DNA from 3 places in the Streptomyces sp. NPDC004610 genome. Region 3 is predicted to be linked to each of the others. Evidence: predicted binding sites of a transcription regulator. Region 3 holds the regulator's gene; each other region holds the start of a gene.

Region 1 (10,455 bases), on a different contig from region 3:
TTTCCTCGCCACGTACGCCTTCGGCCTGAGGCATACGACACTGGACCCATGAACCACGCCCAACTCACCTCCCTGGGCCGTGCCCTCCGACTCGTCGGTGAGCACGGCGACGCCCTGACCGGGACGACCCCGGACGCCAAGCTGCACGAGATCCGCGGGGATCTGCGCCGCGCCCTGGACCTGCTGGAGGAGGGCGTCACCGCGGCGGCGCCGACGACCCGGTGCGCCGAGCACCCGGGCGGCCCGGTCGACGAGAGCGCGCCGGATCTGTGCCTGCTGTGCGAGACCCGACGGCGGGCGGCCCGCCGCGCGGAGTTCAACGGCCCGGCGGGACCGGCGGGCCCGGCCCCCGGCGCGCCCTCCCGCTACGGGGTGCGCGGCGACCGTCCGCAGCCCCAGCAGCGCTGGCTGCCGGAGCTGTGGAACGGGCAGGAGTGGCAGCTGTGCGGCACCCCGCGCCGCGACCGGCACGAGGCGGAGCTGTATCTCGCCGCCCAGCGCCGCGGCTCCCGCCCGGCGACGGCCTACCGCCTGGTCCACGAGTTCACCGACTACGAGGTCCTACGGGTCTGGGGCACCCCGATCCGCACGGACATCGAGCCACTGGGCAACCTGTGACCGCCGGTCATCCCCCGCGACCGAGCCGCCGGGCAAGCTGTAGCCGCAGGTCATCCCCCGCGACCGAGCCACCGGGCAACCAGTAGCCGCCGGTCACCCCTCCCGACCGAGCCACTGGAGAACCGGTAGCCGCCGGTCATCCCCCACGACGGAGCCGCCGGGAAACCGGCAGCCGCCGGTCCCCCTCACGACCGAGCCACCGGGGAATCCGTAGCCACCGGCCATCCCCCGCGACCGAGCCACCGGGAAACCGGCAGCCGCCGGTCACCCCTCCCGACCGAGCCACCCGGCAACCGGTGGCGCCGGTCACCCCCCGCGACCGGAGCCTCCGGGATACCGGTAGCCGCCGGTCACCCCTCCCGACCGAGCCACTGGGCAATCCGTAGCCACCGGTCACCCCCGCGACCGAGCCTCCGAAAACCGGTAGCCGCCGGTCCCCCTCCCGGCCGAGCCACCCGGCAACCGGTGGCGCCGCGGCTCACACCTCTCGGACGGCCTCCACCTCGGCCCCGCCCTCCTCCGCCGAGGACGCCTTCAGCGTCGTGGCCCCCACGGGAACCACCCGCCGGGCGGGCAGGAACGCGGCGACCGCGAAGGCCACCAGCGCCGCGCCCGCGCCGACCGCGAGCACCGTACGGAAGCCGTCCCGCGAGGGCAGCGCGACCGGCCCGAACGACGTGGTCATCTGGGCCAGGATCACCCCGGCGAGCGCGCTGGCGAAGGACGTGCCGATGGACCGCATGAGCGTGTTGAAGCTGTTCGCGGCGGCGGTCTCGGACGGCTCCACGGCCTCCATGATCAGCGCGGGCATCGAGCCGTAGGTGAAGCCGATCCCGGCGCCGATGACACAGGACACCAGCACGAAGTGCCAGACCTCGGACATCAGGGCGATGCTCAGCCCGTACCCGGCGGCCACGATCAGCGCGCCGACCATCAGGGTCACCTTGGGCCCCTTGGCCTTGGTGACCAGGGCGGAGACGGGCGCGGTGGCCATCATCACCAGCCCGGAGGGGGCCATCACCAGCCCGGCGGCCAGCATGGACTGCCCGAGGCCGTAGCCGGTCGCGGCCGGCATCTGGAGGATCTGCGGCATCACCAGGGACATGGCGAACATGGCGAGGCCGACGGCGATCGAGGCGAGATTGGTGACCAGCACCTGGCGGCGGACGGTGGACCGCAGATCGACCAGCGGCTCCCGGGTGCGCAGCTCATAGCGCCCCCACATCAGCAGCACCAGCACGGCGGCGGCGAACAGCCCCAGCGTGGTGGCACTCGTCCAGCCCCAGTCGGCGCCCTTGGAGACCGCGAGCAGCAGACAGACCAGCCCCACGGCCACCCCGACGGCACCGGGCACATCGAACCGGCCGCCCGTGCGCACCGGCGACTCCGGGACGAGGGCGATCACCAGCGCCCCGGCCACCACACCGAGCACCGCCGAGGCCCAGAACAGGATGTGCCAGTCGAAGTTGTCGGCGATCAGGGCGGCGGCGGGCAGTCCGAGGGCGCCGCCGACGCCGAGCGAGGCGCTCATCATGGCGGTGGCGGAGGCGAGCCGCTCGGCGGGCAGTTCGTCGCGCATGATGCTGATGCCGAGCGGGATCACCCCGGAGGCCAGGCCCTGGAGCACCCGGCCCACGAGCATCGGGGCGAGCGAGTCGCTGAGCGCGGCGACGACGGACCCGGCGACCAGCAGGGCCACGGACACCAGCAGCATCCGCCGCTTGCCGTACATGTCCCCGAGCCGCCCCATCACCGGGGTGGCCACGGCCGCCGCGAGCAGGGTGGCGGTGACGGCCCAGGCGGCGTCGGACGCGTTCGCGTCCAGCAGCCGCGGCAGCTCCGGGACGATCGGGATGACCAGCGTCTGCATCAGCGCGACGACGATCCCGCTGAAGGCGAGGACCACGACGACGGCCATGCTCCGCGGCGGTGCCGCGCCCCCGGTCGCGGCGGTGGGGGAGAGCGAGTCGGACATGTCGGAGCCTCCGTCGGAACATCACCAGATCATTGACCGAGGCAACGATAATTTACTTGCTTGAGTTACTCAAGAAACACTGGTCAGAATCGGGGCGGAGACGGGGGCAAGAGCGAGGGCGGGGGCGAGGGAAAGCGCGCCGCAGGCCCCCGGCCCATAAGCCCCCGCTCGCAGCCTCTCTCTCTCCCCCCCCCGGAGGGGCTACCGCACCCAACCCCGCGCCTCGATGACATCCAGCACCTGGTCCTCGTCCAGCTCGTAGACGGTCTCGTGGGCGCGCGGGTCACGGGCGTGCAGGGTGTGGAAGAGCGGCCCCGCGGCCCCGCCGACATCGACCACCGACGCGGACGCCCCCCGCACGGCCCGCTCGGCGCCGGGGCGGGCGGTGAGGTCGATGCGGTTCACCACCGCCGGGCCGACCCAGACCGGGATCGCGGCGAGCAGCCCGAGGAGCTGGAGATGGAAGTGCCCGGTCAGCACCACCCGGACATCGCTGCCCCGCAGCACCTCCGCCAGCGAACGCGGATTGCGCAGCCCGAAGGCGCGCTGGGTGTCGACGTCCATGGCGATCGGCGGATGGTGGAAGGCGACGATCGTGCCCCGCTCGGCGGTGGTGCGCAGCAGATCGTTCAGCCAGTCGAGCTGGGCGTCGCTGAGACCGCCGTAGACCTGGCCGGGGATCAGGGAGTCCAGGGTGATGAACCGGTAGCCGCGCACCACGCTGACCGCGGCCTTCTCGCCCTCGGCGGAGGAGAGGACCGTTTTTGCCGCGTCCGAGCCGTCGACCGCGAGATGCCCGCTGCCGAGGACCTTCCCGAAGGCGGCGCGGTCGTCGTGATTGCCGGTGGTGAAGAACAACGGCACCCCGAGCCGCGCCGCGAACCCCCCGATCAGCTCCCTCGCCAGGGTGTACGACTCCACCGCGCCGTCGTCAGCGATGTCCCCGGTGACGATCATCGCGTCGACCCCGCGCTGATGTCGCAGCTCGCCGAGCATCAGCCGCAACGATTCGGTGGCGTCGACGCCGTGCCGGTTGGGTCCGGCGATCCGCTCGATATGAGTGTCGGACAGATGGAGGATCCGCATGGCGGCACGCTAGCGACGTGGACGCGTCCGCGTGGGGCGTATGAACAGAAGTACCCCGTTGTGGGGAGCGGGGGGATTGACGGGGTCTGCCGGGCGGGTTTTTCGAGTGCGGGCCGGTGGGGGCTGATCGCGCAGTTCCCCGCGCCCCTAAAGGCCCTGGCGCTCACGCCCTGCTTTCAGGGGCGCGGGGAACTGCGCGAACAAGCCCCACCGGCCCGCACCCACCCCCCGAAAACGCCCAAGGGCGGCACCCCGGTCTCCCGGAACGTGCCGCCCTCGAACCGAAGGACGTGATCGACAGCAGCCGATCAGAAGTCCATGTCACCACCCGGCATACCGCCACCCGCAGGCGCCGCGGCCTTCTCCGGCTTGTCGGCGATGACCGCCTCCGTGGTGAGGAACAGCGCGGCGATCGACGCGGCGTTCTGAAGCGCCGAGCGCGTCACCTTCGCCGGGTCGATGATGCCCTCGGCGATCATGTCCACGTACTCACCGGTCGCGGCGTTGAGACCGTGACCCGGGGTGAGGTTGCGGACCTTCTCCACCACGACGCCGCCCTCAAGACCGGCGTTGACGGAGATCTGCTTCAGCGGAGCCTCCAGCGCGAGCTTGACCGCAGCCGCGCCGGTCGCCTCGTCACCCTCCAGCTCCAGCTTCTCGAAGACCGAGGAAGCCTGGAGCAGGGCCACGCCACCACCGGCGACGATGCCCTCCTCGACGGCCGCCTTGGCGTTGCGCACGGCGTCCTCGATACGGTGCTTGCGCTCCTTGAGCTCCACCTCGGTCGCGGCACCGGCCTTGATGACGGCCACGCCGCCCGCGAGCTTCGCCAGGCGCTCCTGGAGCTTCTCGCGGTCGTAGTCGGAGTCGGAGTTCTCGATCTCGGCGCGGATCTGGTTGACCCGGCCGGCGACCTGGTCCGAGGACCCGGCGCCGTCGACGATCGTGGTCTCGTCCTTGGTGATGACGACCTTGCGGGCCCGCCCGAGCAGGTCCAGGGTCGTGTTCTCCAGCTTGAGACCGACCTCCTCGGAGATCACCTCGCCGCCGGTGAGGATCGCGATGTCGTTCAGCATCGCCTTGCGGCGGTCACCGAAGCCCGGCGCCTTGACCGCGACGGACTTGAAGGTGCCGCGGATCTTGTTGACGACCAGGGTCGACAGGGCCTCGCCCTCGACGTCCTCGGCGATGATCAGCAGCGGCTTGCCCGACTGCATGACCTTCTCCAGGAGCGGGAGCAGGTCCTTGACGTTGGAGATCTTGGAGTTCGCGATGAGGATGTACGGGTCCTCCAGCGACGCCTCCATGCGCTCCATGTCGGTGGCGAAGTAGGCGGAGATGTAGCCCTTGTCGAAGCGCATGCCCTCCGTCAGTTCGAGCTCCAGACCGAAGGTCTGGGACTCCTCGACGGTGATGACGCCTTCCTTGCCGACCTTGTCCATGGCCTCGGCGATCAGCTCGCCGATCTGGGTGTCGGCGGCGGAGATGGAGGCCGTGGAGGCGATCTGCTCCTTGGTCTCGACCTCCTTGGCCTGGTCGAGCAGCGCACCGGAGACGGCCTCGACGGCCTTCTCGATACCGCGCTTGAGGGCCATCGGGTTGGCGCCCGCGGCGACGTTGCGCAGACCCTCCTTGACCAGCGCCTGGGCCAGGACCGTAGCCGTCGTCGTGCCGTCACCGGCGACGTCGTCCGTCTTCTTGGCTACTTCCTTGACCAGCTCGGCGCCGATCTTCTCGTACGGGTCTTCGAGCTCGATCTCCTTGGCGATGGAGACACCATCGTTGGTGATCGTGGGGGCGCCCCACTTCTTCTCAAGGACGACGTTGCGGCCCTTGGGGCCGAGGGTGACCTTGACGGCGTCGGCGAGCTGGTTCATCCCGCGCTCAAGGCCGCGCCGCGCCTCCTCGTCGAACGCGATGATCTTGGCCATGTGAAGTGGTCCCTCCAGGACTGGGGGTGATTCTTCGGACCGCGCCCGCGCCCGCGACGGACGGCGCGCCTGCCTCGTGGTTCCTTGCCCCACCCGGCTTGCGGCCTCACCGACCCGGTCCTTCGTTGTCACTCTCACCTTCAGAGTGCTAACGCCAATGATTAGCACTCGCCCTAGGAGAGTGCAAGCGCCTGCCATGATCCGCCGAGCGGGGACGGGCACCTCCCGCAGCCCTCCCGGAACCCTCCCCGAGCCCTCCCGGAGCCCTCCCGGGGCCCCTTCGGAGTCTCCCCGCAGCCCCTCCGCAGTCCTCCCGGGGCCCTCCAGGACAGCCGGAAGGGCCCGCACCCAGGTGGATGCGGGCCCTTCCGTACCAGAAACGTTTCAGGCGGTGACGCGAACCATATCGGCCTGCGGGCCCTTCTGGCCCTGCGAGATCTCGAACTCGACCCGCTGGCCCTCTTCCAGGGTGCGGTATCCGTCCATCTGAATGGCGCTGTAATGGACGAAGACGTCCGCACCACCGTCGACCGCGATGAAGCCGTACCCCTTCTCCGCGTTGAACCACTTGACGGTGCCCTGAGCCATGCCTAACTCCCCTATTACTGGCCCTTGCACAGATCCACACTTCGCGGATCCGGGTCATACCTCGCACCCCGATGGGTTGGGGGCGTGCGCCGGAACGCGTCGACCGCGGCTGAATGTATCTGCCCAACTGCCGTCTGCAACAGGTCAATCGGACGAGAAATCCGGGCAGGACCGGTCGGGAATTTCTGGAGAATTCCCCAGAGTTCGGGGCAAGTCGGGCCAGACAAAGAGAACTAAAGACGCAAAGAAGCCTCACACTTTGGCTACTTCTCATCGCTGCTTCAGAACGCGAACAGCAGCGGTTCCCCAACTCTACCGCGTCTAACCATGCAGAATTGCCCCCTCCGTTTCTCTCACGGAGGGGGCAATTGAAAGAACAGTGCGTAACTCAGCAGCCGCCGGCCACGGCGGGAATGATCGAGACCCCGGCACCGTCGGGCGTGGCCGTCTCCAGCCCCTGCTCGAAGCGCACATCATCATCATTGACGTACACATTGACGAACCGCCGCAACTTGCCCTGATCATCCAGCACCCGGGCGGCGATCCCGGTGTGCTTGGCCTCCAGATCGGCGATGACCTCTCCGAGGGTCGCTCCCTCGGCGCTCACCTCGGCGGCTCCACCGGTGTACGTGCGGAGAATGGTGGGGATGCGGACACTGACGCTCATGTTGAAACCTCCGGAATGGGATACCTACTGGGGGCGCGGGAGAACTGCGCGACCGAGCCCCACCGGCCCGCAGACGAACAACAACGATCTATGCGAGCCCGGCGTCGCGGAACGACTCCAGACTGGGCCGAATCGTCGCCGTCAGCCCCGTGTCCGCCACCGCGTCCAACGTCTTCAGCCCATCCCCGGTATTGAGCACGACCGTCGTCAGCGAGGGATCCAGCACCCCGTTCTCGACCAGCTTCTTCGTCACCCCGACGGTCACCCCGCCCGCCGTCTCCGCGAAGATCCCCTCCGTGCGGGCCAGCAGCCGGATCGCGTCGACCACCTGCGCGTCGTTGACGTCCTCCACCGCTCCCCCGGTCCGCCGCGCGATGTCCAGCACATACGGGCCGTCCGCCGGGTTCCCGATGGCCAGCGACTTGGCGATGGTGTTCGGCTTCTGCGGGCGCACCACGTCGTGCCCGGCCTTGAACGCGGCCGACACCGGCGAGCAGCCCTCGGCCTGGGCGCCGAAGATCTTGTAGGGGCGGTCCTCGACCAGCCCGAGCGCGATCAGCTCCTTCAGCCCCTTGTCGATCTTGGTGAGCTGGGAGCCGGAGGCGATCGGCACCACGAGCTGGTCGGGCAGCCGCCACCCGAGCTGCTCACAGATCTCGTACGCCAGGGTCTTGGAGCCCTCGGCGTAGTAGGGCCGCAGATTGACGTTGACGAAGCCCCAGCCCTCGCCGACCGGGTCGCCGATCAGCTCGGAGCAGAAACGGTTCACGTCGTCGTAGTTGCCGTCGATGCCGACGAGCTGGCCGCCGTAGACCGCGGCCATGACGATCTTGCCCTGCTCCAGGTCGTGCGGGATGAAGACGCAGGAGCGGAATCCGGCGCGGGCGGCGGCGGCGCCCACCGCGCCGGCCAGATTGCCGGTGGAGGAGCAGGACAGGGTGGTGAAGCCGAAGGCGCGGGCCGCCTCCAGGGCCTGGGCGACGACCCGGTCCTTGAAGGAGTGGGTGGGGTTCCCGGAGTCGTCCTTGACGTAGAGGGGGCCGGTGATGCCCAGCTCGCGGGCGAGGTTGTCGGCCTGGACGAGATTGGTCCAGCCGGGGTTCAGATTGGGCTTGTCCGCCACATCCGCCGGGACCGGCAGCAGGGGGGCGTAGCGCCAGATGTTCGCGGGGCCCGCGGTGATCCGCTCGCGGAGTTCCTCGGTGTCGTAGCCCGAGAAGTCATAAGCGATCTCCAGCGGGCCGAAACACTCCTCGCAGGCGAAGAGCGGGCCGAGCGGGACGCGATGGCCGCATTCACGACAGGAGAGCGCTGCGGCGGGTCCGAGATCGACGATGGAATGCGCGGTATTGGCGACAGTCTGCACAGCCATGTGAGGCGAGGCCCTTTCTCCTCATCTTTCCCACGACGCATCTCGCCGTGAGACGGATTTGGCACCTTCCCTAGCCGGGAGCCTCGCGGAGACGATCGTGACGTCACACCGAAACCGTCGGTGGACTGATCGCTACGAGACCGGCTGGAGGGTTGCCGGGGCTTCATCGGGCCGTTTCCCTCTGCCCCTCTGGATGAGCAATATGTGGTTGTTCATGCGGTTGTCTGAGCGGTTGTGGATGCTGCGGACCCCCGACATGCGATGGTCATCAGCGTTGTTCAAGACTGTAACCGAAGGCCAGCACAGTTGAGATAGTCGTCCGAACCGCGAGATGGATCACATACGGGCGCGAGACGCCCCCTAGTGGTCCGAACAGTGAGGAGCCGCAGACCGTGGTGGAAGAAGTCGAGCGCTGGCTGATGACCCGCACCTGGTCCCTGTCCGACCGCCCGCTCCATCGCATCATGGCCGCCAAGCGCGCCACCGGCCAGTCGGTCAGCGTGGTGCTGCCCGCGCTGAACGAGGAGGCGACCGTCGGCGACATCGTCACGGTCATCCGCCACGACCTGATGGAGCGGGTCCCGCTCGTCGACGAGATCGTCGTCGTGGACTCCGGCTCCACCGACCGCACCGCCGAGGTGGCCGCCGCCGCCGGCGCCCGGGTGGTGCACCGTGACTCGATCCTGCCCCGTATCCCGGCCGTCCCCGGCAAGGGCGAGGTGTTGTGGCGGTCGCTGCTGGTCACCGGCGGCGACATCGTCTGCTTCATCGACGCCGACCTGCGGGACTTCTCGTCCGACTTCGTCTCCGGCATCGTCGGCCCGCTGCTCACCGAGCCGGGCGTCGATCTGGTCAAGGGGATGTACGACCGTCCGCTGGCCGGGGCGGCCGGGCAGGGCGGCCGGGTGACCGAGCTGATGGCCCGCCCGCTGCTGAATCTGCACTGGCCGCAGCTGGCCGGGTTCGTCCAGCCGCTGGGCGGCGAGTACGCGGCCCGCCGCTCGCTGCTGGAGCAGCTGCCCTTCCCGGTCGGGTACGGGGTCGAGCTGGGCATGCTGGTGGACTCGCTGCACCTGGTCGGCCTGGACGCGCTCGCGCAGGTCGATGTGGGGGTGCGCAAGCACCGGCACCAGGACGGGCAGGCGCTCGGCCGGATGGCCGCCGCGATCTACCGCACCGCGCAGCTCAGACTGGCCCGCGGCCATCTGGTCCGGCCGGCGATCACCCAGTTCGAGCGGGGTGAGGACGGCTTCGAGGCGCGGACGTACTCGGTGGACACCGAGGAGCGCCCGCCGATGGCGGAGATCGCCGAGTACGCGGCCCGAAAGGTGGCGTGAGCAGCGACGATGTGACGGGGTGGCCGTATACGGCGGATGGGCATGTGCCGGAACCGTACGTTTGAGCGTTTACAGCGCGGGCTAGGTTGAGGCGTATGGCCGCAACCTCTTCCGGCGCCGCGCGCGTACTGGTCGCTTCCAACCGGGGTCCCGTGACATACGCCGTGGGCGACGACGGGACCCTCGCCGCCCGGCGCGGAGGCGGGGGGCTGGTCTCCGGGCTCTCCGCGATCGGGCCCGAGGCGGACGCCCTGTGGGTGTGCTCCGCGCTCGGCGACGGCGACCGCGAGGCGGTCCGGCGCGGGGTGGGCGAGCCGGGCGTGCGGATGCTGGACATCCCGGCGGACATCCACGCCGACGCGTACAACGGCATCGCCAACTCGGTCCTCTGGTTCGTCCACCACATGCTGTACCAGACCCCGCTGGAGCCGGTCTTCGACGCGGAGTTCCGGCGCCAGTGGGCGTCGTACGAGACGTACAACCGGGCGTTCGCCGAGGCCCTGTCCCAGGAGGCGGCGGACGGGGCGGCGGTCCTCGTCCAGGACTACCACCTGAGCCTGGTCCCGGGGATGCTGCGGGCCCTGCGGCCCGATCTGCGGATCGGCCACTTCTCGCACACCCCCTGGGCGCCGCCCGAGTACTTCCGGATGCTGCCGGACGACATCGCCGGGCAGCTGCTGCGGGGGATGCTCGGCGCGGACCGGCTGGGCTTTCTCACCCGGCGCTGGGCGGACGCGTTCACCGCGTGCTGCGAGGCGTTCGTCGGCGGCACGGGCGGTACGGCGATCGGGGTGCACGGGCTCGGTGCCGACGGGGACTTCCTGCGGCGGCGCTCGCACGAACCGGATGTCGCCGAGCGGATGGCGGTCCTGCGCGAGCAG
Region 2 (10,455 bases), on a different contig from region 3:
GTGGTCGGGGCGGGCGCGGTCGTCGGCGCGCTGCTGCTGCCCGCCCTGCGCAAGGTGCTCGGCGCCAATGGCATCCTCGCCGGGGGTGCCGTCCTGGTGGCCGTGACGCTGGCCGTTCTCGCCACCGTCCGCGTCCCCTGGGTCGCCGCGCTCGCGCTGCTGCCCGCCGGGGTGGCCTGGATCGCGGTGCTGTCGGTCCTCAACGCGGCCGTCCAGATCCGGCTGCCCGGCTGGGTGCGCGCCCGTGGCCTCGCCGTCTATCTGCTGGTCTTCCAGGGCGGCCAGGCGCTGACCGCGCCGCTGTGGGGCGGGCTCGCGCAGGGGACGGGGCTGCGGGTCACCCTGCTGGCCGCCGGGGCGCTGCTGCTGCTCGCCGCCGCGACGGTCCCCCTGCTGCCGCTGCACGACGCCGCGCACATCGACCCGTCCCCCTCCAACCACTGGCCCGCCCCGCCCGTGGTGTACGAGCCCGGCCCGGACGACGGCCCGGTCCTGGTCTCGATCGTCTACCGGGTGGACCCCGCCGACCGGGCCGCCTTCACCGCCGCGATGGCGAGGGTGGCCCGCTCCCGCCGCCGCACCGGGGCACTGACCTGGGGCCTGTACGAGGACGCGGGTGAACGGGGCCGGTTCATCGAGAACTATCTCGTCGGCTCCTGGGCCGAGCATCTCGCCCAGCACCACACCCGGACGACGGTCACCGACCGCCGCGCCGAGGAGGCGGCCCGCGCGTTTCTGCTGCCGGGGACGCGTCCGGAGACCACCCACGCCCTCGACGCCACGACCGGCGTCCCGGCCGACGCCGAACGGGTGCCGTGACCGGCGTCCGGGTGCCCTGACCGGCGTCCGGGGCTTAGAAGTCTGAGATTTTCCGAAGAAAAGCCTTACGACCAGCGGTCGTTGTAACAATTCGGACTTAAGTTCGTTGGTGTGACGGCAGACGACGAGCACGGCGGGCATGGGGACGAGGGCGAGGGGAAGGGCCGGGCTGAGGGCCGCCGGCGGCGGGGCGCGCTGAGAATACTGGGCCTCGCGACCGCCGCGATCGTGGTGCTCGGCGCCGCCGCGGGCGGCTGGGTCTACTGGAAGCTCAACGACAACATCACCAGCGTCGACATCAACAGCGCGCTCGGCGACAACCGCCCCGCCAAACCGTCGCCCACCCCCTCGACGGGCGCGGAGGGCGCCGCCGCCCCGCTGCCCGGCGAGGCCCTGAACATCCTGGTGCTGGGCTCCGACTCGCGCAGCGGCGCGGAGAACCAGCGGCTCGGCGGCGGCGACAGCGACGGCGCCCGCTCGGACACCGCGATGGTGTTCCACATCGACGCGGGCGGGACGTCCGGCCAGGTCGTCAGCATCCCCCGCGACACCCTCGTCACCCGGCCCGCCTGCCCGCTGCCGGACGGCGGGGAGTCGCCCGAGCGGCACGGGGTCATGTTCAACACGGCGTACTCGGTCGGCGGCCCGGTGTGCGCGGTCAAGACCGTCGAGTCCTTCACGGGCGTCCGCATGGACCACTATCTGGAGATCGACTTCGCCGGGTTCGCGAATCTGGTGGACGCCATCGGGGGCGTCACCGTCACCGTCGACCAGGACATCGACGACGAGCTGTCCCACCTCACCCTGGACGCCGGTACCCACACCCTGGACGGCGAGCAGGCCCTCGGCCTCGCCCGCACCCGCTACGGTCTGCCCGGCGGCAGCGACCTCGCCCGGATCGAACTCCAGCAGCAACTCGTCAAGGCCCTCCTCGCCCAGATCTCGTCCACCTCCCTGCTGACCGACCCGGCCAAGCTGTACGAGGTCGCCACCACCGTCACCGCCGGCCTCACCACCGACACCGGGCTGGACTCCCTGACCGAGCTGATCGGCTTCGGCGAGAGCCTGCGCGCGCTGTCCCCGGACGCGCTGGAGATGGTGACCCTGCCCGTCGTACGGGCGCCCTCGGACCCCAACCGGGTGGTGGCGGACGAACCGGAGGCGAGGCAGCTGTGGGAGTCCCTGCGCTGAGCGCCTGAGGCCGTTCGGAAAATAATCTCGCGAGCGTGTCGATCCCCGGTCTCCCCGATCGACGCACAGGGTGAGAGGCGGAAAAGAAACAGGAACCCGCCCCACCCGAGAAGCGAGAAGCGAAAGAAAGCGAGCGTCCCATGCCGCGCTACATGTCCATGATCCGGATCGACGAGAAGAACGCCCCCGAGGGCGGCCCGAGCAATGAGCTGATGCAGCGGATGGGGGTCCTGCTGGAGGAGATGACCAAGGCGGGCGTCATGCTCGACACCGGCGGTCTCACGTCCACCGCCGAGGGCACCCGGGTGCACTGGGAGGGCGGGAAGATCTCCGTCACCGACGGCCCCTTCACCGAGACCAAGGAGGTCATCGGCGGGTACGCCCTGTTGCAGTGCAAGGACCGCGCCGAGGCCGTGGAGTGGGTCACCCGCTTCCTGAAGGTGCACGAGGAGTACTGGACGGTGACCTGCGAACTGCGGGAGATCGTGGCGGGCTGACCTTCACTCGTGATCGTCCGGCCGTAATCGTTTGGCGCCCGGCGCCGCGCGGTGTTCGATGGGGAACTGTGAACGCACAGCCCCCCGGAACCCCGCGCGGCGCGGCCGACAGCACCGAGATCCCCGGAACCGTCGAGACCGTCTTCCGGCTGGAGTCCCCCCGGATCATCGCGGCCGTCACCCGGATCGTCCGGGACATCGGCATAGCCGAGGAACTGGCCCAGGACGCGCTGGTCGCCGCCCTGGAGCAGTGGCCGCGCGACGGAGTGCCGGGCAACCCCGGCGCCTGGCTGATGACCACCGCCCGGCGCCGCGCGATCGACCTGGTGCGCCGCCGTGAGAACTACGCCCGCAAGCTGGCCGAGATCGGCCGCGACCTGACCGACGTACCGCCCCCGCCGGAGCCCTCCGACCCCGAGGACATCGACGACGATCTGCTGCGTCTGGTCTTCACGGCCTGCCACCCGGTCCTCGCGCCCGAGGCGCGCACCGCGCTCACCCTGCGGCTGCTCGGCGGCCTCACCACGGCCGAGATCGCCCGCGCCTTCCTGGTCCCGGAGCCGACCGTCGCCCAGCGCATCGTCCGCGCCAAACGCACCCTCGCCACCAGGAACATCGGCTTCGAGGTGCCCTACGGCGCCGACCGCGAGGCCCGCCTCGGCTCGGTCCTGGACGTCATCTACCTGATCTTCAACGAGGGGTACGCGGCCACCGCCGGCGACGACTGGCTGCGCCCGGCGCTGTGCGAGGACGCCCTGCGGCTGGCCCGGCAGCTCGCCGCGCTGATGCCGAAGGAGCCCGAGGTGCACGGGCTGGCGGCGCTGCTGGAGTTCCAGTACGCCCGCACCGCGGCCCGGACCGCGGCCGACGGCACCCCGATCCTCCTCAAGGACCAGAACCGCCGCCGCTGGGACCGCCTCCTCATCGCCCGGGGCGTCCACGCCCTGACCCGGGCCGACGCCACCGCCACGGGCGCCCCGGGCCCGTACGCCCTCCAGGCCGCCATCGCCGCGAGCCACGCGCACGCGTACACCTACGAGGAGACCGACTGGCAGCGCATCGCCACGCTGTACGCCCTGCTCGCCGCCCGCGCCCCGTCCCCGGTGGTGGAACTGAACCGCGCGGTGGCCGTCTCCATGGCCCAGGGCCCCACCGAGGCCCTGAAGATCGTCGACGCCCTGGCCCCCGCCCTCCCCGACTACCACCTCCTCCCCAGCGTCCGAGGCGACCTCCTGGAACGCCTGGGCAGGGAGGAGGAGGCGAGGGCCGAATTCACCCGGGCGGCCTCACTGACGGCCAACGAACAGGAACGGAACCTATTGCTCCGAAGGGCTCGGGACTTGTAACTCCATGGGGGCCGACGCCTTGCTTCTAGGGGCGCTGGGGGTACCCCCTCTGGGGGTGGGGGTGCCCCCTCTGGGGGAGAACTGCGCGCTCAGCCCCCACTACCCGCACCCACCCCCCTACACCGGCCGCCCTACCAACATCGCCGGCGCCCCATCGACCCGCGTCAAGAAAACCGTCGCCGCCCCCGCCCCCCGAGGCCGAACCATCCGCCGCAACTCCTCCGGCCCCACCGCCGACCCCCGCTTCTTCACCGTCAGATTCCCCACCCCCCGCTCCCGCAGCAACGCCTTCAGCCGCTTCACACTGAACGGCATCCGATCACTGATCTCGTACGCGCTGGCATACGGAGTACTCCGCAGTTCGTCCCCCGTGACATACGCGATCGTCGGATCGATCAGCCCCCCGCCCACATCCTCGGCGACCTCCGCCACCAGATGCGCCCGGATGACGGCCCCGTCGGGCTCGTACAGATAGCGCCCGACCGGCCGCACCGCCGGATCCGGCAGCCCACGCCCCACCAGGCTGTACGGCCCCGGCAGCAACGTCGCCCGCACCGCCCCCGGCACCGCCGCCCCCGCCCCGAACCACAGCAGCGCCTCCTTCACATCCCCCCCGTCCGAGATCCACTCCGCCTCCGCGCCCTCCGGCACCGCCTCGTGCGGGATGCCGGGCGCGACCTTGAGCGCGGCGCACGGCGCACGGCGGGCCGCGGCCACGGCCCAGGACAGCGGCGGCGAGTACGCCTCCGGATCGAAGATCCGCCCGCGTCCGCCGCGCCGGGCGGGATCCACGAACACCGCGTCGAAGCCCGACACCTCGACCTCCGTGACATCGGCCTCCCGTACCTCGATCAGGCCGGTGAGTCCGAGGGCGTCGGCGTTGGCGCGGGCGGTGGCGGCGGTGAGCGGGTCGCGGTCGACGGCGAGGACCCGGATCCCGGCGCGGGCGAGGGCGATGGCGTCCCCGCCGATGCCGCAGCACAGATCGGCGACCGAGGTCACCCCGGCCTCCCGCAGCCGCGCGGCGCGATACGCGGCGACGGAGGCCCGGGTCGACTGCTCGACCCCGTTGGGGGTGAAGTACATCCGCCCGGCGTCCTCGGCCGCGAACTTCGCCGCCGCCCGCTGCCGCAGCCGCGCCTGGGCGAGGGCGGCGGAGACCAGCGGGGCCGGGTGGCTGCGGCGCAGCCTGGTGGCGAGGGCGAGTTCCCCGGCGGGGTCGGTGTCCCGCACCTCGTCGAGCAGGGCTTGGCCGTCAGGGGTGAGAAGCGGATCGAGGTCGTTCACCGGGTCATTGTGGGCCAGTCGGTGGATGGTGCGCGCCCGGCGGCGGTGTCGGCGGGGTCGTGGGGGGTGGGGCTGGGAGGATCCGGCGCCATGGGAGAAGTCGTACAAAAAGATAAAAACAGGGCGATGGATGCGAGGGGTGGTCTGCGGCTGGCGACCGCCGGACTGGCCCTCGCCGCGGTGGCGTCCCTGGCCTCCGCCTGCGGCGCGGACGACCGGTCCGCACGGCCCGCCCCCGGCCAGCAGCGCCCGGAGCGGCTGAGCGCGGCGGACCGGGCGGCGAAGCAGCGGGCCGTGCGGCAGGCGCAGATCGCGGCGGCCAAGCGCTGGGGCCTGGAGCGGCCCCCGCTGGTGGTGCCCGAGCCCCCGGCCCACAAGCCGGTGATCACCACCCGGGAGGGCTTCGAGGTCGAGGGCCATGAGGCGGAGGACCTGCCGCCGGTCTTCACCACGATCCCCACCAAGGAGAAGATCGTCTTCCTCACCATCGACGACGGGGCCGAGAAGGACCCGGAGTTCCTGCGGATGATGAGCGAACTGAAGGTGCCGTACACCGCCTTCCTCAGCGACTACCTGGTCAAGGAGGACTACGGCCACTTCAAGCAGATGCAGTCCCGGGGCGTCGGCCTGAACAACCACACCCTCGACCACCCCTATATGCCGGGCCTGTCCTACGAGGAGCAGAAGCAGCAGATCTGCGGGATGCAGAACGTGATCGAGAAGCGCTACGGCAAGCGCCCGCTGCTCTTCCGCCCGCCGTTCGGCAACTACAACAAGGACACCCTGGTCGCCGCCAAGGCGTGCGGGATCAGCTACGCCCCGCTGTGGAGCGAGGAGGTCTTCGTCGACCGCTGGGAGTACCGCGAGTGGGACCGCGATCTGCACCCCGGTGACATCGTCCTCAGCCACTTCCGGGGCACCGACGACTGGGACGGCACCATGCCCGACATGATCCGGGTCTTCCTCGACAAGGTCACCGAGAAGGGCTACGCGGTCGCCCGCCTGGAGGACTACCTGTGAGGCACCGGCTGCTGGCCGCCGCGCTGCTGCTGCTGACGGTCTCGGCGGCCGGCTGCGGCCGGGGCCCCGGCCCGTCGGCCTGGGTGGAGTCGGCGGGCGGCGGCGGCGCGGGCACAGACGCCGCGTCCCCCTCCGGCTCCCCCCGGACCCCCTCTGGCTCCCCCCGGGCCCCCTCCGGCACCCCCCGTTCCTCCCCGCAGTCCCCCCGGGTCCTGTCCCGCGTCCCGACCCGCGACAAGGTGGTCTTCCTGACCTACGACGACGGCGCGGAGCGCGATCCGCGGTTCGTGGAGATGGTGCGGGAGCGGCGGCTGCCGGTCAGCCTGTTCCTGACGGACAGTGTGGCGGGCCCGGGATACGGCCACTTCGCCCGGCTGCGCGCGGTCGGGGCCACCCTCCACAACCACACCATGGACCACGCCGCCCTGCGCGGAATGCCGTACGCCGGTCAGCGCGCCGAGATCTGCGGCCAGCAGAACAAACTGAAGTCCCGCTTCGGCATCCGCCCGGCCCTGCTGCGCCCGCCCTACGGCATGTACGACGGGACGACACTGAGGGCGGCGCGGGACTGCGGGGTCGAGGCGCTGGTGCTGTGGCGGGTGACGGCGACCGACACCGACACCCACTTCACCGAGGGCCCGCACCGGCTGCTGCCCGGCGACATCATCTCCGTCACCCCGGACGAGACCCCGGGCCCGACGCTGGTAGCCCGCACCACCAGGCTCCTGAAGGAGATCGAGGACCAGGGCCTGCGGGTGGGCCGCCTGGAGGACTACGTCTGACCGACGCCCCCGGCCCAGCCCTCCGGCGCCCGGCACCGCACGCTCAGCCACCCTGGCCGACACTGCCCATGGCGCCGACCCGCACCGCGGAGCCGGACCCGTCCTCCGTGACGGGCAGGGTGCCGCCCGGCCACTCGACCTTGTAGACCTCGGTCTCGTTGGGCGGGGTCACCCACAGCGTGCTGACGCCGACCCCGGAGCCGCCCGAGTCGTTGAGCGGGTGGAAGACACCGAAGTAGGCCGACTCCCCGCCCTTGAGGACGGTCGGTTCACCGGCGTCGCCGCTGCGCTCCGCGGACAGGGTGCCCGCGTCGGTCTCCAGGTCGACGCCCGCGAACCCGGAGAGCAGGCAGTCGCTGCCGCTGATGTTGGCCATCTCCACGGCGACGGTGCCCTCGGCGTCGCCGTCGACGGTGGCGTCGGACGCGGTGATCTCCAGTTCCTCGACGGTGCAGTTGGTGACACCGGCGTTGCCTTCGGTGGTGTCCGTACCGCCGGTCCCGGTCTCGGTGGCCGTGTCCTGCGCACCGCCCTGCTTGGCGGTATCCGAGCCGGAGGCGGCGGCGGGGGTGGGGTCGCTCTCCGCGGAGGTGCCGTCCTCGCCCTGGCAGGCGGTGAGCGAGAGGCTCGCGGCGACGGCGAGGGCGGCGAAGGTGAGCTTGCGGATGCGCATGGTGTCTTCCTCGGATTCGAGCGGAAGTTCGGATTCGGTGATGTCTGCGGTGCCGAGCGTCCCGGCGTTCCGATCACCATGAGCGGCCCGGCCGGGAGTCCCGTTCCGTCCGGCGACCGCATAGGACACCCCTGTGACACACCCGTCGGCCCGGAACCCGCCACCCGGCCGGACCCGGCCCGCCCCGCATGGGGTTTCCGCCCCTGCGACGGACGTCCCGCCCGCCACCGCCCGCTGGGACAGACCCGTGACCCGGCCGTTCCTGAACCCGGGCAGGGCAGTTGACCCACCAATGACCCACCGTGGACGCCGCCCCGAACCCCCCGCACCCCCCCGGCCGCCCCCCGTCCACCCCCTCCGCGCCCGGCCGGGATTAGCAGTCCGCTTGACCGAGTGCTAATCGCGGTCATAGTCTCGGGTCTGGCACTCCCCCCTGGAGAGTGCCAATACGCGACGGGCAGGTCCGGCACCCGCGACGACGGATCCACCTGGTCGCCACCTCAGACAGTTAACCCCGTGAGATCTCCGAAGGGGGAGGTCGGATCGTGACGACCGCCAGCTCCAAGGTTGCCATCAAGCCGCTCGAGGACCGCATCGTGGTCCAGCCGCTCGACGCCGAGCAGACCACGGCCTCTGGCCTGGTCATCCCGGACACCGCGAAGGAGAAGCCCCAGGAGGGCGTCGTCCTCGCCGTCGGTCCGGGTCGCTTCGAGAACGGCGAGCGCCTGCCGCTCGACGTCAAGACCGGCGACATCGTGCTGTACAGCAAGTACGGCGGCACCGAGGTGAAGTACAACGGCGAGGAGTACCTCGTCCTCTCGGCCCGCGACGTGCTCGCGATCATCGAGAAGTAGTTCTTCACCTCAGAAGTTCCTCTACTGCGCCCCTGGCCCCCCGCGACCATCAACTCGACAGGGCGCCCGGGGCGCAGTGTCTTTTCCACCCCAGAATTCCGAGAGGCTCACGCTGTCATGGCGAAGATCCTGAAGTTCGACGAGGACGCCCGTCGCGCCCTTGAGCGCGGCGTCAACAAGCTGGCCGACACGGTGAAGGTGACGATCGGCCCCAAGGGCCGCAATGTCGTCATCGACAAGAAGTTCGGCGCCCCCACCATCACCAACGACGGCGTGACCATCGCCCGCGAGGTCGAGATCGACGACCCGTACGAGAACCTCGGCGCGCAGCTGGTGAAGGAGGTGGCGACCAAGACCAACGACATCGCGGGTGACGGCACCACCACCGCCACCGTGCTGGCCCAGGCCCTGGTGCGCGAGGGTCTGAAGAACGTCGCCGCGGGTGCTTCCCCGGCCGCCCTGAAGAAGGGCATCGACGCGGCCGTCGCCGCCGTCTCCGCGGATCTGCTGGCGACCGCCCGGCCGATCGAGGAGAAGTCCGACATCGCCGCCGTGGCCGCGCTGTCCGCGCAGGACCAGCAGGTCGGCGAGCTGATCGCCGAGGCGATGGACAAGGTCGGCAAGGACGGTGTCATCACCGTCGAGGAGTCCAACACCTTCGGTCTGGAGCTGGACTTCACCGAGGGCATGGCCTTCGACAAGGGCTACCTGTCCCCGTACTTCGTGACGGACCAGGAGCGGATGGAAGCGGTCCTGGAGGACCCGTACATCCTGATCCACCAGGGCAAGATCGGCGCCATCGCCGACCTGCTGCCGCTGCTGGAGAAGATCATCCAGTCCAACGCCTCCAAGCCGCTGCTGATCATCGCCGAGGATGTCGAGGGCGAGGCCCTCTCCACCCTGGTGGTCAACAAGATCCGCGGCACCTTCAACGCCACCGCGGTGAAGGCCCCCGGCTTCGGCGACCGCCGCAAGGCGATGCTCCAGGACATGGCCGTCCTCACCGGCGCCACGGTCATCTCCGAGGAGGTCGGCCTCAAGCTCGACCAGGTCGGCACCGACATCCTCGGCACCGCCCGCCGGATCACCGTCACCAAGGACGACACCACGATCGTCGACGGTGCCGGTGACAAGTCCGAGGTCGAGGGCCGGATCTCCCAGATCAAGGCCGAGATCGAGAACACCGACTCCGACTGGGACCGCGAGAAGCTCCAGGAGCGCCTCGCGAAGCTGGCCGGCGGCGTGTGCGTGATCAAGGTCGGCGCCGCCACCGAGGTGGAGCTGAAGGAGAAGAAGCACCGTCTGGAGGACGCCATCTCCGCGACCCGCGCCGCGGTCGAGGAGGGCATCGTCTCCGGTGGTGGCTCCGCGCTCGTCCACGCCGTGAAGGTCCTGGAGGACAACCTCGGCAAGACCGGCGACGAGGCCACCGGTGTCACCGTGGTCCGCAAGGCCGCCGTCGAGCCGCTGCGCTGGATCGCCGAGAACGCCGGCCTGGAGGGCTACGTCATCACCTCCAAGGTCGCCGAGCTGGAGAAGGGCCAGGGCTTCAACGCCGCCACCGGCGAGTACGGCGACCTGGTCAAGGCCGGCGTCATCGACCCGGTCAAGGTCACCCGCTCCGCCCTGGAGAACGCGGCCTCCATCGCCTCCCTCCTCCTGACGACCGAGACCCTGGTCGTCGAGAAGAAGGAAGAGGAAGAGGCCCCGGCGGGCGGCCACTCGCACGGCCACTCGCACTGACGAACCACCGCGATCACCGGAGGCCCGGTACCCCCCCCGAGGGGTGCCGGGCCTCCGGCGTGCCGCACGGACGGCGGGCCACGCCGACCGTCCGGGAGCCGCAGCCCTCAGTTCTCCGTCCTCAGTCCTCGGACCGCACCACGAACCGCGCCGGTTCCGCCAGCACCGCCCTCGCCCCCTCCAGGTCCGCCATCCGCGCGGCGAGGGTGGCCTCCGCCAGCCGCTGCGGCAGGGCCTCCGCGA
Region 3 (10,455 bases):
GCGCATTCGGATGACGATAGTTCCGGGCGGGGAGAAGCCGGTGCCCGGTCAGGGCGACACGCCGAAACGGGCCGCCAGCGCGGCCCGCTGTTCCCGGACGAACGCCGCCCCCACCACCGCCCCGTGACCGGGCACATACAGGGCGTCCTCGCCGCCCAGCGCCAGCAGCCGGTCCAGCGCCCCCGGCCACCGCTCCGGCACGGCGTCCGGCCCCGCCTGCGGAGCGCCCGACTCCTCGACCAGGTCACCGCAGAACACCACCGCCGGATCACCCGGCACCAGCACGGCCAGGTCGTACGCGGTGTGCCCGGGACCGGCGTTCACCAGCAGCACCCGCGGGCCGCCGCCCAGGTCGAGGGCCCGCTCGCCGGTGATCTCGTGGGCGGGGGCGGACAGACGGGCGGCGGCCCGCGCCGCGTCCGCCTCCGGCAGCCCGTGGCGCACCGCGTCCGCCCGCAGCTCCTCCCGCGCCCCGGGGGCGGTGAGCGCCGCCGCCAGCCCCGTCGCGCCGAACACCTCCGCCTCCCCGAACGCCGCCATGCCGAGCACATGGTCGAAGTGCGGGTGGGTGAGCGCGAGATGGGTCACCGGGCCGTCCGCCAGCCGCCGCGCCTGATCGCGCAGTGCCGTGCCCTCGCGCGCGCTCGACCCCGCGTCGATCAGCAGCGCCCCGCCCGCGCCGCGCACCAGCCCCACCGTGCAGTCCCAGCCCGGCAGCCGGGACCGTCCGACGCCGGACCGCAGCCGCTCCCAGCCCAGCTCTTCCCAAGTGACCCTCATACGGCGACGCTAGCGGTACGCCCCGCCCCACAGCCCCGTACGGCCCGTCCGGACCGGCCTTGCCCGGCCCGCACCCCACCGCCGTACACTGGGCCGGGCAGGGTTGGCACTCGGTGATGCAGAGTGCCAGGGACAGTGCCGGGGTAGACGGTGGTGGACGGGGCGCGGGACGACGGCCGCAGGAGGTGTGCGCGGGATGCTCAGTGAACGAAGACTTCAGGTGCTGCGCGCCATCGTCCAGGACTACGTCGGCACCGAGGAGCCGGTCGGTTCCAAGGCGCTCACCGAGCGGCACAACCTGGGCGTCTCCCCGGCCACCGTGCGCAACGACATGGCGGCCCTGGAGGACGAGGGCTTCATCGCGCAGCCGCACACCTCCGCCGGGCGCATCCCGACGGACAAGGGCTACCGCCTCTTCGTCGACAAGCTCGCCGAGGTCAAGCCGATGTCCGGCGCCGAGCGGCGCGCCATCCAGAGCTTCCTGGACGGCGCCGTCGACCTCGACGACGTCGTGGGGCGCACGGTACGGCTGCTCGCCCAGCTCACCCGGCAGGTCGCCGTCGTCCAGTACCCCTCGCTGACCCGGTCCACGGTCCGCCATGTCGAACTGCTGGCGCTGGCGCCCGCGCGCGTGATGCTGGTGCTGATCACCGACACCGGGCGGGTCGAGCAGCGGCTGGTGGACTGCCCGGCGCCGTTCGGCGAGGCGTCGCTCGCGGATCTGCGGGCCCGGCTCAACAGCCGGGTGGCCGGCCGCCGCTTCCCGGATGTGCCGCCCCTGGTCCAGGATCTGCCCGAGAGCTTCGAAGCCGAGGACCGGGGGACCGTCCAGACGGTACTCTCCACACTCCTGGAGACGCTGGTCGAGCAGACCGAGGAGCGCCTGATGATCGGCGGCACGGCCAATCTCACCCGCTTCGGACATGATTTTCCCCTCACCATCCGCCCCGTCCTGGAGGCGCTGGAGGAGCAGGTCGTCCTCCTCAAACTGCTGGGCGAGGGGATGGATTCGGGCATGACCGTCCGGATCGGTCATGAGAACGCCCATGAGGGACTCAACTCCACCTCCGTCGTGTCGGTGGGCTACGGTTCGGGCGGCGAGGCGGTTGCCAAGCTCGGCGTGGTCGGACCGACCCGCATGGATTACCCGGGAACGATGGGAGCGGTACGCGCAGTGGCACGGTACGTCGGACAGATCCTGGCGGAGTCGTAAGTGGCCACGGACTACTACGCCGTTCTCGGCGTGCGCCGCGACGCGTCGCAGGAAGAGATCAAGAAGGCGTTCCGCCGGCTCGCACGCGAGCTGCACCCGGACGTCAACCCCGACCCGAAGACCCAGGAGCGGTTCAAGGAGATCAACGCCGCTTACGAGGTGCTCTCGGACCCGCAGAAGAAGCAGGTCTACGACCTCGGCGGCGATCCCCTCTCGCAGGCGGGCGCCGGTGCGGGCGCGGGCTTCGGCGCGGGCGGCTTCGGCAACTTCTCGGACATCATGGACGCGTTCTTCGGCACGGCGTCGCAGCGCGGACCGCGCTCGCGCACCCGCCGGGGCCAGGACGCCATGATCCGCATCGAGATCGAACTGGACGAGGCCGCCTTCGGCACGACCAAGGACATCCAGGTCGACACGGCGATCGTCTGCTCCACCTGCAACGGCGAGGGCGCCGCCCCCGGCACCACCGCGCAGACCTGTGACATGTGCCGCGGCCGGGGCGAGGTCTCCCAGGTCACCCGGTCCTTCCTGGGCCAGGTCATGACCTCCCGCCCCTGCCCCCAGTGCCAGGGCTTCGGCACGGTCGTACCGACCCCCTGCCCGGAGTGCGCCGGCGACGGCCGGGTCCGCTCCCGGCGCACCCTCACCGTGAAGATCCCGGCCGGTGTCGACAACGGCACCCGGATCCAGCTCGCCGGTGAGGGCGAGGTCGGCCCCGGCGGCGGCCCCGCCGGTGACCTCTACGTCGAGATCCACGAACTGCCGCACTCCGTCTTCCAGCGCCGCGGCGACGATCTGCACTGCACGGTGACCATCCCCATGACCGCGGCCTCCCTCGGCACCAAGGTGCCGCTGGAGACCCTCGACGGCATGGAGGAGGTCGACATCCGGCCCGGCACCCAGTCCGGCCAGTCGATCCCCCTGCACGGCCGGGGCGTCACGCATCTGCGCGGCGGCGGACGCGGCGATCTCATCGTCCATGTCGAGGTGCAGACCCCGACCAAGCTGGACCCCGAGCAGGAACGGCTGCTACGGGAGCTCTCCAAGCTGCGGGGCGAGGAGCGGCCCACGGGCCAGTTTCAACCCGGCCAGCAAGGGCTGTTCTCCCGACTGAAGGACGCGTTCAACGGGCGCTGAGACGCCGGGAGGGGATGGGGCGGCTGCCGCCGGGGCTTCGGCTTCGGGTCCGGTGGGCGGCCCGGTCTTCGGGGCGGTGCGGGGCGGTTCGGTGCGGGGCTGGTCTGCGGTCCGGGGCCGCACGGTCTGCGGCCGGGTGCACGGTCCGGTCCCCGGCGTGGTGCGGGGCTGATCTCCGGCGTGGTGCGGGGCTGGTCTCCGTCCGGTGTCGGCCCGATGCGCGGTCCGGTGTACGCGCCCGGTCGGTCTCCCTCCGGCGCGGCGGGTGGTCCGTGGTCCAGGGTGCGACTTGGTGGGCGGTCCCGAGCCTGACCGGCGCGGTCCACGGCGTGGCTCCGTCCGCCGGCCCGGAGCGTCGCCCGGCGCGGTCCAGATCCGACCCCGTCCGGCCGAGGGTGACCTGGCGTGGTCCGCCGCGTGGCCCCGTTCAGCCCGGAGCCTGACCCTGGCGTGGTCCAGAGCCAGCCCTCCGCCCGGCCCGGAGCGCCGCCCGGCGTGGTCCACCACTGCGGCCCGTCCGGCCCGAGCGTGTCCCGCCGTCGTCCCAAGCCAGCCCCGCCCGGCGTGGCCCAGGGCCGACGCCACCCGCCCCCCACCGTCGCCCGGCGTGGTCCGGAGTCCCACCCCGTGCCGTCCACACTCCGACCCTGCGTGGTCCAGAGCCCGGCCCCCGCGTGGTCCACGACGTGACCCCCGTCCGGTCCCCAGCGCCACCCCGCGTGGTCCACAGCATCGCCCCCACCCGGTCCACACCGTGACCCCGCATGGTCCACAACAGCGCCCCCACCCGGTCCGCACCGTGACCCCGCATGGTCCGGAATCCGGCCCCGTCCGGTCCACCCCACCACCCCACCCCCCGGCCCCGAAATCCGCCCCCGCGTTTGTCCCCATCCGTCCCCATGCCTCTGGCCTATGCCGGGCGTAAGGGCGGATTCGGAGCTTCACGGGGGACGTGACAACATGCGGTCATGTCCTCCGCGCTGACCGATCTCTTTCCGCACCCGATCGTGCAGGCCCCCATGGCGGGCGGCGTCTCCGTGCCGCATCTGGCGCTCGCCGTGTCCGAGGCCGGTGGGCTCGGGTTCCTCGCCGCCGGGTACAAGACGGCCGACGGCATGTACCAGGAGATCAAGCAGCTGCGCGGGCTCACCAACAAGCCCTTCGGCGTCAACCTCTTCATGCCCCAGCCCGACACCGCCGACCCCGCCGCCGTCGATGTCTACGCCCATCAGCTGGCCGGTGAGGCCGCCTGGTACGAGGCCGAGCTGGGCGACCCCGACAGTGGCCGCGACGACGGCTACGACGCCAAGCTCGCCGTACTCCTCGACAACCCCGTACCCGTGGTCTCGTTCCACTTCGGGGTGCCCGCGCCCGAGGTCCTGGAGTCGTTGCGCCGGGCCGGGACCCTCACCCTGGTCACCGCCACCACCCCCGAGGAGGCCCTCGCCGTGCAGCGGGCCGGGGCGGGCGGTGTGATCGCCCAGGGCCTGGAGGCCGGTGGCCACCAGGGCACCCACCGCGACCTCGCCGAGAACGACGGCTCCGGACTCGGCCTGCTCTCCCTCGTCGCCCAGATCCGCGAGGCCGTCGCCCTGCCGATCGTGGCCGCCGGCGGCATCATGCGCGGCTCCCAGATCGCCGCCGTCCTCGCCGCAGGCGCCCAGGCCGCCCAGCTCGGCACCGCCTTCCTCATCACCCCCGAGTCCGGCGCCAACCCCCTGCACAAGCGGGCCCTCACCGACCCCCTCTTCGGCCGTACCCAGCTCACCCGCGCCTTCTCCGGCCGCCCCGCCCGCGGCCTGGTCAACCGCTTCCTGCGCGAGCACGGCCCCTACGCCCCCTCCGCCTACCCCGAGATCCACCATCTGACCTCGCCGCTGCGCAAGGCCGCCGCCAAGGCCGGGGACGCCCAGGGCATGGCCCTGTGGGCGGGGCAGGGCCACCGGATGGCCCGGGAGATGCCCGCCGCCCAGCTGATCGAGGTACTGGTCGCCGAACTCGCCGTGACCGGCGCCGCGGTGTCCGCCCAGGGCGGTGCCGGATGACCGCCCCGGTCTTCGTCGTCGCGCACTTCCACGCCGGGGACGGCGGACGGTTCGTGCTGGACGGCGCCGAGGGCCGCCACGCGGTCTCCGTGAAGCGGCTGCGGCCCTGCGAGGACGTGATCCTCACCGACGGCGCCGGACGCTGGGCGGACTGCGTGGTCACCGGCACCGAGGGCAAGGACCGGCTGATCGTCCAGCTGGACAGCGTCGCCGAGGACCCCGCCCCCGAGCCCCGCCTCACCGTCGTCCAGGCGCTGCCCAAGGGCGACCGCGGTGAGGTCGCCGTCGAGACCATGACCGAGGTCGGGGTCGACGCGATCGTGCCCTGGGCCGCCACCCGCTGCATCACGCAGTGGAAGGGCGAACGCGCTGCCAAGGGCCTGGCCAAGTGGCGGAACACCGCCCGCGAGGCCGGTAAGCAGTCCCGCCGCACCCGCTTCCCCGAGATCGCCGCCCTCCACACCGGCAAGGAGGTCGCCGATCTGCTCGCCGCCGCCGACTTCGCCGCCGTGCTCCACGAGAGCGGCGAGAACGCGCTCGCCACGGCCGAACTGCCCGCCACCGGCACGATCGTGCTGGTCGTCGGACCCGAGGGCGGTGTCACCCCCGAGGAGCTCGCGCTGTTCGAGGCGGCCGGGGCCCGGCCCCACCAACTCGGACCGACCGTGCTGCGCACCTCGACCGCAGGCACCGCCGCCGCGGCCCTGCTGCTGGGCCGCACCGGCCGCTGGTCGTCCTGAACGGCCTTCCCCGAACCGCCACTCGCACCGTCACCCGAACCATCACTCGAACCATCACCCGGACTGTCACCCAGAACGAGACCCCGCAATCCCGTGCGCCCCGAAGGCGTACTACCGCGACGGCCCCGACGATGGCACGCTGCCTTCCATGGGGGCAGCAGCGCACCGGGCATGGCGGACGGCACGGCAGACGGTACGGCGGACCCCGGCGGGGCGCCGGGCGCGGCGGGCGGCCGGTGCCGCCCTGGGCGTGCTGCTCGGCGTGGGCGCGACCGTCGCCTGCGAGCCGGTGAACACCCTGTCCACCGCGACGATCACCTTCACCAGCGACCAACTCCTCACCCGGGAACTGGAGCGCCGCGACACCCGGGTGCGCTGGCTCACCTGCACCGCCGACTACGGCGACCGCGCCACCCCCAGCCCCTCCGCGAGCGAGAACACCGTCGCCGATGTCGACTGCGAGGGCCATACCACCGACGGCAAGGACATCACCGTCACCGGCAAGGTCACCCGGGCGGTGAGAGGGGCCTGCATCCGCGGTGACCTCACCGCCAAGGTCGACGGCAAGCAGCTCTTCCAGATCACCGCCCTCGGCGACTGCGACGCCACCGGCGCCCCGCCGGTCAATCAGCCGGGCGGCGGCGCCGGACCCACCGCCACGGTCACCGTCACCCGGACCGTCTACTGCCAGAGCGACCCCCAGTGCTGGCCAGAGGGCAAATGAACCCTCCCTTCCGGGCGCCGGGGCCCGCTCCGCGCCAAGGCCGCGGCAAGTGATCCCAAACCCCTGTGCGGAATCGCCGCACCTGCATAGGGTGATCGGGTGATTCAGTCCCCAGCGCCTGCGTACCTCCGGTTTCCGCATGTCCAGGGCGAGTTGGTCGCCTTCGTCGCCGAGGACGACGTCTGGATCGCCCCGCTGGAGGGCGGGCGGGCCTGGCGCGTCAGCGCCGACAACATGCCCGTCACCATGCCGCGCATCTCGCCCGACGGCACCGCCGTCGCCTGGACCTCCACCCGTGACGGCGCCCCCGAGGTCCATCTCGCCCCCGTCGACGGCGGCCCCTCCCGGCGGCTGACCCACTGGGGCAGCGCCAAGACCCAGGTCCGCGGCTGGACCCCCGACGGCCGGATCCTCGCCCTCTCCACCCACGGCCAGGCCAGCCTGCGCCGCACCTGGGCCCGCGCGCTCCCGCCCGACGGCGGCCCCGCCGAGACCCTCCCGTACGGCCCCGTCGGCGATGTCGTCCACGGCCCCGCCACCGTCCTGCTGTCCGCCCCCATGGGCCGCGAGGCCGCCTGGTGGAAGCGCTACCGGGGCGGCACGGCCGGCAAGCTCTGGATCGACCGCGACGGCGACGGCGGCTTCGTCCGGCTCCACGAGGACCTCGACGGGAACCTGGAGTGCCCGGTCTGGGTGGGGGAGCGGCTCGCGTTCCTCTCCGACCACGAGGGCACCGGAGCCCTCTACTCCTCCCTCGCCGACGGCACCGGCCTGCGCCGCCACACCCCCCTGGACGGCTTCTACGCCCGCCAGGCGTCCGGCGACGGCACCCGGGTGGTGTACGCGTCCGCCGGTGAGCTGTGGCTCCTGGACGACCTGGACCCCGGCACCGCGCCCCGCCCCCTGGACGTACGCCTCGGCGGGCAGCGCACCGACCGCCAGCCCTACCCCGTCAACGCCGCCCGCTGGTTCGGCGCCGCCTCGCCCGACCACACCGCCCGCGGCAGCGCGGTCGCCGTCCGCGGCGCCGTCCACTGGGTCACCCACCGCTCCGGCCCGGCCCGCGCCCTCGCCGCCGACCCCGGCGTCCGCAACCGGCTGCCGCACACCTTCCGCGTCGACGGCGAGGAACGGGTGGTGTGGGTCACCGACGCCGAGGGCGAGGACGCCCTCGAATTCGCCCCCGCCACCGGCACCGCCCCCGACGCCACCCCCCGCCGCATCGGCGCCGGGCAGCTCGGCCGGGTCCTGGAGCTGGCCGTCGCCCCCGACGGCAGCCGGATCGCCGTCGCCGCGCACGACGGACGGCTGCTGCTGGTCGAGCGGGAGAGCGGCGAGATCCGCGAGGTCGACCGCAGCGAGGACGGCGACGTCGCCGACCTCGCCTTCTCCCCCGACTCCGGCTGGCTGGCCTGGTCCCACCCCGGCCCCCGCCCGCTCAGCCAGCTCCGCCTCGCCCACACCACCGACCTCACCGTCACCGAGGCGACCCCGCTGCGCTTCCAGGACTACGCGCCCGCCTTCACCCCCGACGGCAAGCACCTCGCCTTCCTCTCCAACCGCTCCTTCGACCCGGTCTACGACGAACACGTCTTCGACCTCGCCTTCGTCGTCGGCGACCGCCCCCACCTCATCACCCTGGCCGCGACCACCCCGTCCCCCTTCGGACCGCAGCGCCACGGACGGCCCTTCGAGGCGCCGGACAAGGACGAGACCCCCGAGGGCGAGGGCACCCCGGCCACCCGGATCGACCTCGACGGCCTCGCCGACCGGATCGTCCCCTTCCCGGTGGAGGCGGGCCGCTACTCCAACCTCCGGGCCGCCAAGGACGGCGTCCTGTGGCTGCGCCACCCCGTGCAGGGCGTCCTCGGCGCCTCCCGGGCCACCCCGGACGCCCCCGACCCCAAGACCGAGCTGGAGCGCTACGACCTCGCCCAGCAGCGCATCGAGCATCTCGCCGCCGACGCCGACCACTTCGAGGTCAGCGGCGACGGCAAACGCGTCCTGCTGTGGACCGACGGCCGCCTCAAGGTCGTCCCCAGCGACCGGCGGGCCTCCGGCGACGACGACAGCGACAGCAACATCACCGTCGACCTCGCCCGCATCCGCCAGCAGGTCGACCCCGGCGCCGAGTGGCTCCAGATGTACGACGAGACCGGCCGCATCATGCGCGACCACTTCTGGCGCCCCGACATGAACGGCGTCGACTGGACCGCCGTCCTCGACCGCTACCGGCCCCTCGTCGACCGGATCGCCACCCACGACGACCTGGTCGACCTCCTCTGGGAGGTCCAGGGCGAACTGGGCACCTCCCACGCCTATGTCATCCCCCGCGGCCACGGCGGCGGCTCCGCCCGGCAGGGCCTGCTCGGCGCCGACCTCTCCCGCCACGAGGACGGCACCTGGCGCATCGACCGGATCCTCCCCTCCGAGACCTCCGACCCCGACGCCCGCTCCCCGCTCGCCGCGCCCGGCGTCGCCGTCCGCGCCGGGGACACGATCACCGCCATCGGCGGCCGTCCGGTCGACCCGACCACCGGCCCCGGACCCCTCCTGACCGGCACGGCGGGCAAACCCGTCGAGCTGACCGTCTCCCCGGCCGACGGCGGCGACCCCCGCCACGCCGTCGTCGTCCCCCTCGCCGACGAGGAACCGCTCCGCTACCACGCCTGGGTCGCCGACCGCCGCGCCTACGTCCACGACCGCTCCGGCGGCCGTCTCGGCTACCTCCACGTCCCCGACATGCAGGCCCCCGGCTGGGCCCAGATCCACCGCGACCTGAGGGTCGAGGTCGCCCGGGAGGGGCTCGTCGTGGACGTCCGGGAGAACCGGGGCGGCCACACCTCCCAGCTCGTCGTGGAGAAACTGGCCCGCCGGATCGTCGGCTGGGCGGTCCCGCGCGGAATGCGGCCCTACAGCTACCCCCGGGACGCCCCGCGCGGCCCCGTCGTCGCCGTCGCCAACGAGTTCTCCGGCTCCGACGGCGACATCGTCAACGCGGCGATCCGCGCCCTCGGCATCGGCCCGGTGGTCGGCACCCGCACCTGGGGCGGGGTGATCGGCATCGACAGCCGCTACCACCTGGTCGACGGCACCCTGATCACCCAGCCGAAGTACGCCTTCTGGCTGGAGGGCTACGAGTGGGCCGTGGAGAACCACGGCGTCGACCCGGACGTGGAAGTAGTCCAACGCCCCCAGGACTGGGCGGCCGACCTGGACCGCCAACTCGACGAGGCGATAGCGCTGGCGCTGGCCGCCCTGGACACGACCCCGGCGAAGACACCACCGAGGGTGGGCTGAGGGGGCGGGCCCCTTACAACAGGCGGGAGGGGCCAACGCCCTGCTTTTCAGGGGCGCGGGGCTGGTTCCGATGTGCGGCTCCGCCGCGGATACGCCGCAAGGGCCATCGCCCTGCTTTTCAGGGGCACGGGGCTGTGTCGACGTGCGGCTCCGCCGCGTGGGCGCGACCAGCCAGCCACCCACCCGCACTCACCCCCCACCCCCACCACCCCCCACCCCCCAAACACCCACCGACGCTACGATGCAGGTCGTACGCCGCCCACCCCCCGGAGGGACCACCATGGCTGGGGAGCCCCAGGACGACTGCCTGTTCTGCAAGATCGTCGGGGGTCAGATCCCGGCGACCATCGTGCGCGAGACGGAGACGACCGTAGCCTTCCGGGACATCAACCCCCAGGCACCCACCCACGTCCTGGTCATCCCCAAGACGCACTACGCCAACGCTGCCGACCTCGCCGCCGCGGAGCCCCAGATCGCCGCGGACATCCTGCGCGAGTCCCGTGCCGTCGCCGACGA

Evidence for each region. Region 3 encodes HrcA, which represses chaperone genes, less so after heat shock. Its sites were predicted from a motif close to TTNGCACTCNGNNNNNCNGAGTGCNAA; they were not measured.
Region 1: groL (chaperonin GroEL) is a predicted target of HrcA. The motif match lies at 5,772-5,798, and genes of this name have one in related genera.
Region 2: groES (co-chaperone GroES) is a predicted target of HrcA. The motif match lies at 7,989-8,015, and genes of this name have one in related genera.

The regions. Positions count from the first base shown of each region.
Region 1 is NZ_JBEXLA010000007.1:125,380-135,834, reverse strand. Features, by position in the region: gene ABZX40_RS10030 (PTS transporter subunit EIIC) at 1-52, shown strand, start outside; gene ABZX40_RS10025 (hypothetical protein) at 49-618, shown strand; gene ABZX40_RS10020 (MFS transporter) at 1,097-2,593, opposite strand; gene ABZX40_RS10015 (metallophosphoesterase) at 2,795-3,679, opposite strand; gene groL (chaperonin GroEL) at 3,988-5,610, opposite strand; gene ABZX40_RS10005 (cold-shock protein) at 5,995-6,198, opposite strand; gene ABZX40_RS10000 (MoaD/ThiS family protein) at 6,587-6,865, opposite strand; gene thrC (threonine synthase) at 6,954-8,237, opposite strand; SAM riboswitch class I at 8,256-8,437, opposite strand; gene ABZX40_RS09990 (glucosyl-3-phosphoglycerate synthase) at 8,630-9,574, shown strand; gene ABZX40_RS09985 (trehalose-6-phosphate synthase) at 9,670-10,455, shown strand, end outside.
Region 2 is NZ_JBEXLA010000022.1:11,611-22,065, reverse strand. Features, by position in the region: gene ABZX40_RS23730 (MFS transporter) at 1-819, shown strand, start outside; gene ABZX40_RS23725 (LCP family protein) at 1,015-2,010, shown strand; gene ABZX40_RS23720 (YciI family protein) at 2,151-2,507, shown strand; gene ABZX40_RS23715 (sigma-70 family RNA polymerase sigma factor) at 2,627-3,853, shown strand; gene ABZX40_RS23710 (methyltransferase domain-containing protein) at 3,971-5,140, opposite strand; gene ABZX40_RS23705 (polysaccharide deacetylase family protein) at 5,267-6,160, shown strand; gene ABZX40_RS23700 (polysaccharide deacetylase family protein) at 6,157-6,942, shown strand; gene ABZX40_RS23695 (DUF4232 domain-containing protein) at 6,986-7,615, opposite strand; gene groES (co-chaperone GroES) at 8,161-8,469, shown strand; gene groL (chaperonin GroEL) at 8,587-10,212, shown strand; gene ABZX40_RS23680 (DEAD/DEAH box helicase) at 10,334-10,455, opposite strand, start outside.
Region 3 is NZ_JBEXLA010000014.1:2,917-13,371, forward strand. Features, by position in the region: gene ABZX40_RS17390 (DUF3097 domain-containing protein) at 1-6, opposite strand, end outside; gene ABZX40_RS17395 (MBL fold metallo-hydrolase) at 49-780, opposite strand; gene hrcA (heat-inducible transcriptional repressor HrcA) at 977-1,993, shown strand; gene dnaJ (molecular chaperone DnaJ) at 1,994-3,130, shown strand; gene ABZX40_RS17410 (nitronate monooxygenase) at 4,099-5,175, shown strand; gene ABZX40_RS17415 (16S rRNA (uracil(1498)-N(3))-methyltransferase) at 5,172-5,915, shown strand; gene ABZX40_RS17420 (hypothetical protein) at 6,064-6,639, shown strand; gene ABZX40_RS17425 (S41 family peptidase) at 6,739-9,939, shown strand; gene ABZX40_RS17430 (histidine triad nucleotide-binding protein) at 10,220-10,455, shown strand, end outside.